Regions from separate parts of the Pseudoalteromonas sp. MelDa3 genome, predicted to be linked through region 1. Evidence: predicted binding sites of a transcription regulator. Region 1 holds the regulator's gene; the other holds the start of a gene.
The links. Region 1 encodes LexA, which represses DNA repair genes until DNA is damaged. Its sites were predicted from a motif close to TACTGTATNNNNATACAGTA; they were not measured.
Positions count from the first base shown of each region.

Region 2: a site for LexA is predicted at 4,274-4,293, ahead of CXF89_RS04775 (YebG family protein). Genes of this name have one in related genera too.

Region 1 is NZ_PJBR01000089.1:9,551-15,301, reverse strand. Features, by position in the region: gene CXF89_RS15145 (DnaJ C-terminal domain-containing protein) at 1-885, shown strand, start outside; gene CXF89_RS15140 (chaperone modulator CbpM) at 885-1,205, shown strand; partial or broken gene CXF89_RS15135 (hypothetical protein) at 1,281-2,006, opposite strand; gene CXF89_RS15130 (hypothetical protein) at 2,320-2,700, shown strand; gene CXF89_RS15125 (PaaI family thioesterase) at 2,701-3,141, opposite strand; gene lexA (transcriptional repressor LexA) at 3,309-3,926, shown strand; gene coxB (cytochrome c oxidase subunit II) at 4,410-5,552, shown strand; gene ctaD (cytochrome c oxidase subunit I) at 5,552-5,751, shown strand, end outside.
Region 2 is NZ_PJBR01000013.1:200-5,950, reverse strand. Features, by position in the region: gene CXF89_RS04790 (MlaA family lipoprotein) at 1-329, shown strand, start outside; gene CXF89_RS04785 (EAL and HDOD domain-containing protein) at 592-1,818, opposite strand; gene putP (sodium/proline symporter PutP) at 2,151-3,629, shown strand; gene CXF89_RS04775 (YebG family protein) at 3,905-4,222, opposite strand; gene CXF89_RS04765 (ComEA family DNA-binding protein) at 4,536-4,832, shown strand; gene CXF89_RS04760 (DUF6170 family protein) at 4,857-5,159, opposite strand; gene dsbB (disulfide bond formation protein DsbB) at 5,161-5,679, opposite strand.

The DNA of each region.
Region 1 (5,751 bases):
GCCAGAAAATATCACCCAGATGTAAGCAAAGAGCCTCAAGCAGAAGATAAGTTTAAAGAAATAGCAGAAGCTTACGAAGTCATTCATAACAAAGAAGAACGCACTAAATACGACGAGTTACGTCGTCATCAACAAAATCGTGCTCGTCAACAGCAAGGTAATTATGGTGGTAACAATGCCTCATCGCAAAGTAATTATCAGCAAAGCGATCCTCAAACCGATCAAGAGTTTTCTGATTTTGTTAATTCAATGTTTGGCGGCGCCGGTGGATTCAATCGTTCCGGGCAGAGCAGAAGTAACGCCGCTCGCGCGCAAAAAGGACAAGATGTGGAAATAGAGTTCCCGATTTTTCTTGAAGAGACTTTAGTTGATACCGTTAAGCCTGTTGAGTTTATGTTACCGCAGCGAGATAGTAGTGGTCGTGTCTCTGAAATTAAAAAATCACTTAAAGTGAAAATTCCCGCAGGTTCAGTAAATGGCGAACGAATTCGACTAAAAGGGCAAGGCGGATTAGGGTCAGCGAACGGGCAAAATGGCGACTTGTACTTACAAATTAGTTTAGTGCCCCACCCATTATTTGATGTTGAAGGTCATAACCTAAATATAGTCGTCCCTCTTGCACCATGGGAAGCGGCTCTTGGTACAAAAATAAATTTACCTACGTTGGCAGGCAAAATCCAATTAACTATTCCATCTAATAGTCAGTCTGGTCAACGCTTGCGTATTAAAGGTAAGGGATTAATGAGTAAAAAAGCCAAAGGTGATTTATTTGCTGTGCTTAAAATTGTTAATCCAACATCTGTTGATGATACCAGTAAAAAACTTTGGGAAGAATTAGCCGAAAAAGCTCACTTTGATCCCCGTAATAACTGGAGCAAGCCATAATGCAAATTATCGTGACACAAAAAGATGATTTACTTACTAGCAAAGAGCTATGTTTGAGTAGTGATATTAGCGAAGCAATTTTATATGAGCTAGTTGAGCACAATATTGCGGTTCCAATTGAGGGGAAGCATGTTACGCAGTGGCAATTTACGGTATCTGCAGTGACCTTAGTTAAAAAAGCGGCCCGTATTCAACATGACTTTTCGTTAGATTGGTCGGCAATAGCTTTAGTTTTACAATTGCTGGATGAGCGTGATGAGTTGATTTTCGAAAACGAAATGTTAAAGCGACATTTGAGTCGATTTAAACACTTGGAATAAAATCTGCCCTTGGGTACTTCCTAGGGCTTATTTACTCTTTGGTGAGAGTGCGCTAGTTCTTAAAAACCAATATGACTACTTTGATTTATTCTTACTTTTAATTCGGATAAATCGTTTTAGTCGTATGTTTTGCATAAGTAGTAATATTCCACTTAGGCAAAAAAGTACGCTGGTTGCTGCAAAACTAATAAGCAGCGGATTATTAAAATCCTCTCGCTCATCGTAATCCATAATATGTAACATCCAAAAAAAGTCGAAAATTCGCCATAGTGTGCTGCGAACGGTGATAACTTTACCGTTATTTTCTGACAAATACAGTGTTGTGTTAAATGTGTCGTCAAATTGTACCTGCCAAACATTGGTTTTATATCCAACTTCTCGCATACCTTGCTTTAGCAGTACAGCGCTTGTCACTTGAGCATCAATAAGTAAGTGTGCTTTAGCATTTGCGGTAATTTGTATTTTAGTTGGCGGCTCAAAAGGCCGGCCTGTTATACCGTTAAAGCTTTGCTGTTCATCTTTATTTATTACTGTAATTATAGGTGTGGTTAAAAAGTTCTCAAAAATTATTTATGTTGGATTAACCACCTGAGATGCAATATCGTTAAGGGAGGCAACATAATCAGCCTGCGTAAATGGGTTATTAAGAGTACGTGTTGCAAGATGCTCCCCATGAACTTTATCAAGAGGAATAGCGCTCATGACTAAACCGCCTAATAGCCAAGCTAAAATTTGTAATGTGAGCAAATAACCGAGCCATTTATGTAACTTGCGAGCATACTTAAATATTTTTTTATTCATGTTTTAGTCTTATTATTTTTAGAGGCTAGTTTATTACATTAATGGGATTAGTTACTGCGACATTTTGTCGCAGTTTAAACTATAGCTTACTGTAATCATTTAAAAATAAAAAAGATTACACTTAAATTGCTAACATGACTTATTTGTTTAATTGAGCTGAGTGTTTGATATCCAGCTAGCTTTAAACGCTAAAAAATACTTAAAAGCTGCGAAATATCTATATAAAGTGGTTAATAGAGCATAGTTGATTTGGTATAACGGTAAAACTGCGTTAAAGTTTGCAATGAAATTATTAGAGGATAAATACGAAACGATGTCGGAAATTCAATTTTTAAATGTAGATCTTGAGCTTGAATCAAAGCAAGATATTAGTTTGCTAGTGGCAGACTTGAAAAAAGTCGCGACGATTTTACATTATGACAAAGACGAATACCGTCAATTAGCGCGTATTGAAGCAACAGGTGTAGTAAACACGCCTGACAAAGCAATAAACCATATATGTGAGCTTATTGAATCGTGTTCGCGTAACGCGCTAAAGCAATGGTTAAGCTGTTCACGTAGAACGTTTGATATTGGTTTTGAATCAGGCACTTCCCCTAAGTGCTTTAATCAAGCCTTAGATGCAGATACATTACTACGTATATCTGCGATTGGTGCGGGTATGGAAATTACAATTTACCCAATCGAAAAGTAACTACCTTCGCTCTACGACTGCTGCGGTCATTTTTGATACGCAGCACAGCTCATTGCGGCTATTTGTAATTTTTATTTCCCACACTGAACTACGTTTGCCAATATGAAACGCTCTTGCCGTTGCTGTTAAAGTGCCGTTGCGAGATGCTTTTAAATGACTTGCGCTAATTTCCTGCCCCACGCAGTAAAATTTTGTAAAATCGACAACAAAGTTAGCTGCATAGCTGGCAACTGTTTCGGCAAGTACAACGTTAGCACCGCCGTGAACCATTCCCATTGGGTTATGATGCTCAGGAATTGCCGGCATAGTGGCTACTAAGTAATCATCACCAATTTCAGTGACTTCTATTCCCATGGTTTTCATTAATGTTCCTTGGCCATCAATGCCTTGTTCTAACTGCTTGCACAGCTCTAAAGTGATGGGCTGGTACCAAATACTCATAATGACTCCTTTGCTTTTTTAATCATTTATAAACCTAGCTTTAGTTATATCCCTAAAATGTACACAAGTGAAATTACTTTGGCTATTTTAAGGCTTAATTTAAATTTGCGATTTTTATTTAACTGTATATACTCACAGTTAAATGTACTGTATGGAAAACCAGTTGTATGCGACCATTAACGAACCGCCAAGCTCAAATACTCGAACTAATTAAAGTTTTTATTAAAGACACTGGTATGCCTCCTACACGTGCTGAAATAGCGCAAACATTAGGTTTTAAAAGTGCCAATGCTGCTGAAGAACATTTAAAAGCACTTGCTAAAAAAGGCGCAATTAAAATGAAACCAGGTGCAAGCCGTGGTATTCAATTAATTGAAGAAGAAGAGCCAGAACAATTAGGTTTACCGCTTATAGGGCGTGTTGCTGCTGGTTCACCTATTTTGGCGCAAGAGCACGTTGAAAGTCACTGCAAAATCGATCCATTAATGTTTAAACCGGCTGCAGATTTTTTACTACGCGTTAACGGTATGAGCATGAAAGATATTGGTATTATGGATGGTGATTTACTTGCTGTACATCGTACTCAAACCGCTGAAAACGGGCAAGTTGTTGTTGCCCGCCTAGACGAAGACGTAACTGTAAAACGTCTTGAGAAAGCGGGTCGTAAAGTATTACTTCATGCTGAAAACGACGATTTTGAATCTATTGAAGTAGATCTTGAGAATGAGTCTTTTAATATTGAAGGCTTAGCCGTTGGCGTTATAAGAAACGCTGATTGGATGTGACTTTAAAAATAGCTTTTAAACAAGCAGTTTTATAAATGCGTACTAATTAGTACGCATTTCCTGTTTTAAATTCGCACTAAAAATAGGGCATAAATAGCTCACTGACAATTTAAGCTGTAAACTTTTTTGCACTTATATTTTCCTCCTCCGAATGCGTTAAACCCCTTTGTTTTGCTCATCTTTTGAACTTCCTGTTACCTAGTTGGTTACTGATTTTTTATTAATTACTCAATATCACCTGATTGTTTTTTATACTAAAACTTGCTTGTTGTTCATTTTTTAGCTAATTATTAATGTGCTGAGCTAATAATAACTCACAGCTTTTTAGTTTTGAGAACACACAATATACACAAACACGTTGTTGGCGCAGCAAAACCAATCAATATTAAATGAGATTGACTAAAAAAATAAAAATAACGAATTGGCGTTTAAGCCGTATGCCTCTTCGCTTTGCATTCGCAATAGCATCAAAGGAGCCGTCACATGGGTAAACTGACCTCTACCTTGTGGCTTATATTATGTGTTTTTTCGCACCCAGTTTTGGCAAACAGCCAATACAATATGCGCAAAGGCGTAACCGATATAAGCAATAATGTATATCAGCTGCACATGACCATATTTATAATATGTTGTGTGATTGGGGTGATAGTGTTCGCAATTATGTTTTGGGCACTTATTCATCACCGCAAATCTAAAGGGGCTGTACCTGCCCAATTTCACGAAAGCACTAAAGTAGAAATACTTTGGACTGCAATCCCGTTTGTTATTTTAATTGCTATGGCAGTACCAGCCACTAAAACCCTAATTGCAATGGAAGATGCCAGCAAAGCTGATCTCACTATTAAAATTACAGGCTCGCAATGGAAATGGCATTATGAATATATGGGTGAAGATGTAGAGTTCTACTCTATTTTATCTACCCCGCAAGATGAAATAGCGAATCTTGCAGATAAAAATCCTAACTACTTACTTGAGGTTGATAAACCTCTCGTACTGCCAATAAATCAAAAAGTACGATTTTTAATGACTTCTGACGATGTTATTCACTCTTGGTGGGTACCTGATTTTGCAGTTAAAAAAGATGCGAATCCCGGCTTTATAAACGAAACATGGACGAACATAAACGAAGAAGGTACTTACCGAGGCCAATGTGCTGAGTTGTGTGGTAAAGATCATGGCTTTATGCCCGTTGTGGTGGTCGCTAAATCTGAGGCTGATTTTAAAACGTGGCTTGCAGATGCAAAGCAAGCTAAACAAAAAGCAGCATTAGCAGATGCCGCATTACTTGATAAAACCCTCCCAAAAGAAGAATTAATGACTTTAGGCGAACAAGTATATATGGCCAATTGTGCTGCATGTCATCAGCCTACTGGCATGGGGTTACCGGGTGTATTTCCTGCACTTAAAGGCAGCCCTATAGTGCTTGGCGATATAAAAGATCACATTGATGTAGTTATCCATGGGCGACCCGGTACGGCAATGCAAGCATTTGCCAAACAGTTATCTATAAAGCAATTAGCAGCGGTTATTACTTATAAACGTAATGCGTGGGGTAATGATACGGGTGATGTTATTCAACCGAGTCAAATACAGGCAGCACTTGATGCCAAAGTGGAGGCGAACTAATGAGTAGCATAGTAGAACAACCTAACGCCAATGAAGCTCATCATGCTCATCACCCAGCTAAGGGTTTTAAACGCTGGCTTTACACAACTAATCATAAAGATATAGGTAGTTTATATTTAATTTTTTCGCTGACCATGTTCTTAATTGGTGGTGGAATGGCCATGGTGATCAGAGCTGAATTATTTCAACCAGGTTTACA
Region 2 (5,751 bases), on a different contig from region 1:
TCTGGGGCGTGGGTGATGGCGCTTATTTAATGCTACCTGGCATGGGTCCTACAACAGCACGTAACCTGACCGGTGATGTAGTCGACAACTTTGTATTGCCTGAAGTTGCGCTAACGACTCCACAAACTATTCTAGTGTTTGTTTTAAAAGCGGTAGAAGCTCGTGCATCATTAATACCTCAAGAAGGGCTATTAAATGATTCACTTGATCCGTACTTATTTGTAAAAGATATTTACTTTCAGCGTCAAATTTATGAGCTGTACGATGGCAACCCACCTATAAAAGAAGAGCCAGCTGATTTTGATGAAGACTTTTTAGAAAGTTTATAATTGAAAAGCCACTCACAAAAACGCCAGCTAAATGCTGGCGTTTTTATTTGCTGTTCATATATTTAACCTGAACTCTGGTTAATAAATCTATCTCGAGCAGTTATTTTCAGCGCTAACTACGTTGAATTTACTTGCAATAGGCCAACTATTGACGTGTAAGTTCGCCTTGTTTTCACTGAAAATCTCTGGCTAGAGAAAAATAAATTTAAATATCATTATGATTTAATATATTAGTAAATATCTTAACCAGAGTTCAGGTAGTTTATTTTTCGTTCACTACTAACTGCATTTGTTCATTAACCCAAGCTAGCGCTTCATGATAGGCATCGGGAACTTTTTCACCTAGATTTAGCTCTTTCGTTAGCTCGTTTGCAGCTGACCAGTTTGCTTGTTCGTAGTATTTAACTAAGTTTAAATATTTTGCTAGCAAGCCTTCATCGTTTAATAGCGCTGCTTTTATATCATTAGAAAGTGGAAGCTTTTTCATGACGCTTTCCATACTCTCATCTAAAATAGCATCCATTAGGGACATCATACCGGTTAAAAATGCCATGCCGGTATCTTTAAACTGCCCATGGGATATAGCGAGCAATTCAGCAAATCGAGCGCGCGTAAGCGATAGCCTAATTAGCTCTACAGGTTTATCTGCTGATACTTGTGCTGCAAACAGTAGTGACAATAGCTTTTTAATTTCATTGGCGCCAAGCACTATAAGAGCTTGCTTAATGGTACTTATTTCTGCGCGTCTTGCAAATGCGGCAGAATTTGAATACCTAAGTAATTTATAAGATAGGTTTACATCACGTTCAAACACATCAGTGATTTTCTTAAGATCCATATCAACACTTGATGTTTCGTAAAGTAATTCAGCTAATGCCATTTCTGATGGTGGTAGAGCCTTACTTTGTACCATTTCAGGTTTTGAGAAGAAAAATCCTTGGAAATAATCAAACCCAAGCTCTAAAGCTTGTTGGTAAATTTCATAGGTTTCTACTTTTTCGGCAAGTAACTTAATATGTGAGTGCGGTTTTAAATCGTTTAGAACCGTTTTTATTGTATCTATATCGGATGCTAAAAAGTCTATTTTAATAATATCAATAAATGGGTAAAAATGACGCCATACAGGTTGATGAATATAGTCATCAAGAGCAATAGTGTAACCTTTATCTTTTAAATCTTTAACGATAGCTAATAAACGCTTACCAGGCTGGATAGTTTCAAGTATTTCTACAACTATAGTGTCTTTACCTAGTAGTGTAGGGTAACCCTTTGATAGTGTTTCTAGGGTGAAGTTTATATAGGCAGGTTTATTGTCGGTTAAATCTTCTAAACCAAAATTAAACTGGCTACCCTCTATAAGTCGTGTTGTTGCTTCGTCACCATCTATATCGGGAAATACGTTATCAACGCCATCACGAAATAAAAGCTCATAACCGATAAGTTTTTTATCTCTATCTAAAATCGGTTGACGTGCAGCGTAAAAATACATAAACAGTTCCGTAAGAGTGATGTAATTGGGTATTGTATTAATATATGGCAAAAGATTCAAAATAGCATTACGTATATTTGCATGATTAATAAATTATCATTATAAATTAAGGTGTTTCTTCTATTTAATTTATTATATTTTACCAATTCGCTTTAAAATTATTCAACATGAGTATTTTTGTATCAGCTGGAAGCAACAAGTTGGAGATTTTATTGTTAGGCATGATATAGTCAGCGAGAATGGTTTTTATCCTAATAGTGTCTTTATTATAATATTTTAAGAGTCAATATTCGGATCAAGAGCCTGTTATTAATAATTATGCGGAGGCTAATTTGGAAACAGGAATGATTATTTCACTAGCATTATATTTTGTTGTAATGTTGGGTATCGGACTATATGCATATAAGCAATCTACTGGCGATGTATCAGGTTACATGTTAGGTGGACGAAATCTATCACCAAGTGTTGCTGCACTATCTGCAGGTGCATCTGACATGAGTGGCTGGATTTTAATGGGCCTACCTGGTGCGATGTTTGTTACTGGTTTTAGTAGTACATGGATAGCAATTGGTTTGGTGATTGGTGCTTGGTTAAATTACCTGTTAGTTGCACCTAGATTACGTGTGTACACTGAAAAAGCAAATGACTCTATAACAATCCCAGATTACTTCTCAAATCGCTTCAATGATAAGTCAAACTTATTACGTGTTGTATCAGCTGTTGTGATTATAGTCTTCTTTACTCTTTACACGTCATCTGGTGTTGTAGCCGGCGGAAAATTGTTTGAAAGCTCATTTGGTCTAAGTTATGAAGTGGGTTTATACATTACAACGGGTGTCGTTGTTTTATACACTTTGTTTGGTGGTTTTTTAGCGGTTAGCTTAACTGATTTCGTGCAAGGTTGTATTATGTTCATCGCACTGATTCTAGTGCCTACTGTTGCATACTCTTTACTTGAACAACCTCTGGAATCTACTTTACATAGTGTAAATCCAGATATGCTTAACTGGATTGGAGCAGGCTCTGCATTAGGTATTATTTCTGCAATGGCATGGGGTTTAGGTTATTTTGGTCAACCACATATCATCGTTCGTTTTATGTCGGTACGTAGTGTTAAGGATATGCCTAAAGCTCGCCGTATTGGTATGACATGGATGATTGTTGCTGCCCTTGGTGCTGTTGGTACTGGTATATTTGGTGCTGCTTATACTTATGAGAATAATATTGTAGTTGAAGATCCTGAAACGATTTTCCTAATTCTTTCTGAGTTATTGTTCCATCCACTTATTGCTGGCTTTTTACTAGCTGCAATTTTGGCTGCTATCATGAGTACTATCTCATCGCAATTGCTAGTAAGCTCAAGTTCATTGACTGAAGATTTATATAAAACATTTTTACGTAAAGATGCTAGCGACTTTGAATTAGTTACTGTTGGTCGAATTAGCGTTGCATTTGTTGCCCTGTTTGCAATTTATTTAGCGTACGATAGAGATAGCTCTATTTTAGACCTAGTAAGTAATGCATGGGCAGGCTTTGGTGCTGCTTTTGGACCACTTGTATTGTTTAGCCTTTATTGGAAACGTATGAATTTTGCTGGCGCCTTATCTGGTATGTTAGTAGGTGCGTTTACAGTGCTTGTTTGGATTTATGGTCCGTTTACTATTAATGGTGAAAGTTTAAGTAGCTTCATGTATGAAATAGTACCTGGCTTTATTTTAGCGAGTATCGCAATTGTTGTTGTTAGCTTAGTAACAAAAGAGCCAGAGCAAAATATCACTGCTTTATTTGATGAAGTAGAAAAAGAGCTTTAAATAGCAATTACTATTCATTTTAAAATGAGTAGTAAGTAATACCAATCCGCGATAATACTTAATCATTTTGCGGTGCTAAACGTGTTGCTACCGGCGTTAAAAAATTATCATTTAGAACAACTAAATATCAAATTTTTTGCCTAGCTATCAATACGTTTTTCCACCCTCAAAATAGATCACTTAATTAAGCGAATTGGTATAATAAAAAAGGGAGCAACTAAGTTGCTCCCTTTTTTATTTAGTTTGTCCCGTCCGAGGAGAGGACAATCTACGAGTTAACTTGCTTTTTTATCGTTGTTATCTTCAATTGACGCAACGTTATCTGACTTTTTACTTTTTGCTGGCGCTTTGGTAACAACTGGATCTTTGCCGCCCTTTAATATGGTCATAAAGTCATCTTTGCTTTTCGCTATTTCTAAAGCAAGTGATTCAATTTGTTGCTCACTAAGCGGTACGTCTACCTTTTCTAGCATTAGCTCAAGTGATTCTGCTATATCGAGCATCTTGTCATAAGCATCAGCTTCTTTTTTGGTAGTAAACGTCATACGCTCGACTCCGTTTCGTTCTACAACATATTTAACAACAACAGCCATGATTTCTCCTGCAAAATTGCTTGGCACCGTGGTTTGTAAAAACCATTAGATTACTGTTTTTATGTACAGTAATGGTTTGGGCGTGAATTTGCAAGCGCGAAGTATTAATTTTAGGTGTCTTAAATTTGACAAAAAACGGTAACTTTACTTTAGTTAAGCAATCACTTTGTTGTACCAGCTGCATTTTCAGGATTTCGGATCATAGTGATAATGCGTTTAGGTACACTTTAAGTGATGAGCATTTCAGTTCCTTACTTTTTGGTTTTCCTGAGCAACATTCAAAATTAAGAAAAGAAGAATAGGGACAAGTTTGATGAAAACGTTAAAAAATTTATTCATAATAAGCTTATTATGCTTACTACCTGCAACTACCGTATATGCACAACTATCGGAAGTAACTAAGCAAATGCCTCAAGTTGAGACAATTAGTATAAATAATGCTGATGCAGATATGCTTGCTAAGCTACCGGGTATAGGTAAGAAAAAAGCGCAGGCAATTGTGGATTATCGTGAAGAAAACGGCGAATTTAAAAGTGTCAGTGATTTATCGCAAGTTAAAGGAATTGGTAAAAAACTATTAACCAAATTAGAAGGGAAAATATCCCTTTAATAGCAGTAGATAACAATCAGGGCGCTATGCGCCCTGATTAAATTGTTTTAATGCATCGCTTAAGTGTTTTTTAGCAAAGTTGATTTCAATAGGTGTTGTTAAAAGTGGGTAGCAAAGTCCGCCGAGTATCAAAAACGGGATTAATATCCAACCTTTAAATACCGTGAATATTAAAAATAGTGGACTTAGTAATATTAATTTAATAATACGCAGTAACACTTTATCAGTTGGCGATAACATACTTAACGAAAGTGCTATCACGTCTTGGCGCTTGCGTACTTTTAGATGTTTAAGCTCATCTAATTGGCTTGAAAAAAATGTAAACATATCAAATCGACTTTTTAATTAATAAACGGCCAATAACTATAATAAATAGTGTTAGTGAGAAAATCCCAAATATAATTTCCATCCAAGCAGGCATGCTCAAACCAACAAACTGCCAATCTATATTTCCACAATCCCCGGTCGCCTGAAAAAAGCTAGGTATCCATTCATGTAACGGCATAAACGACGGGAAGTTTGGTTCAAACTCACAGCTAAATGCAAAAGGGTCTGTGGTGGTTTGCATATCAATATGCTCGCGAGCAATTAAATATCCCCAAACACTCGATACACCCCAAATTACATACGCTAATATACGAACTGCTTTGCTCTGTGGTTTAGTCGAACCTACAATTCCTGCGCCTAATAGACCCAGTACGGCTGTACGTTGATATATGCACATTATGCAAGGCGCCAATCCCATTTGGTATTGAAAGAAAAGGGCGGTCACTTCAAGTAAAAAAACGATAGCTGTAAATAAAAGCCACGGGGTACGTTGGGTGGGTAATTGCGCAAGCCAGTTCATAAAAATTCCGCGTTTAAATAAGACGTTAGATTATGACCTAGGATAATGTATGCGGCAACAAAAAGGAAAAAA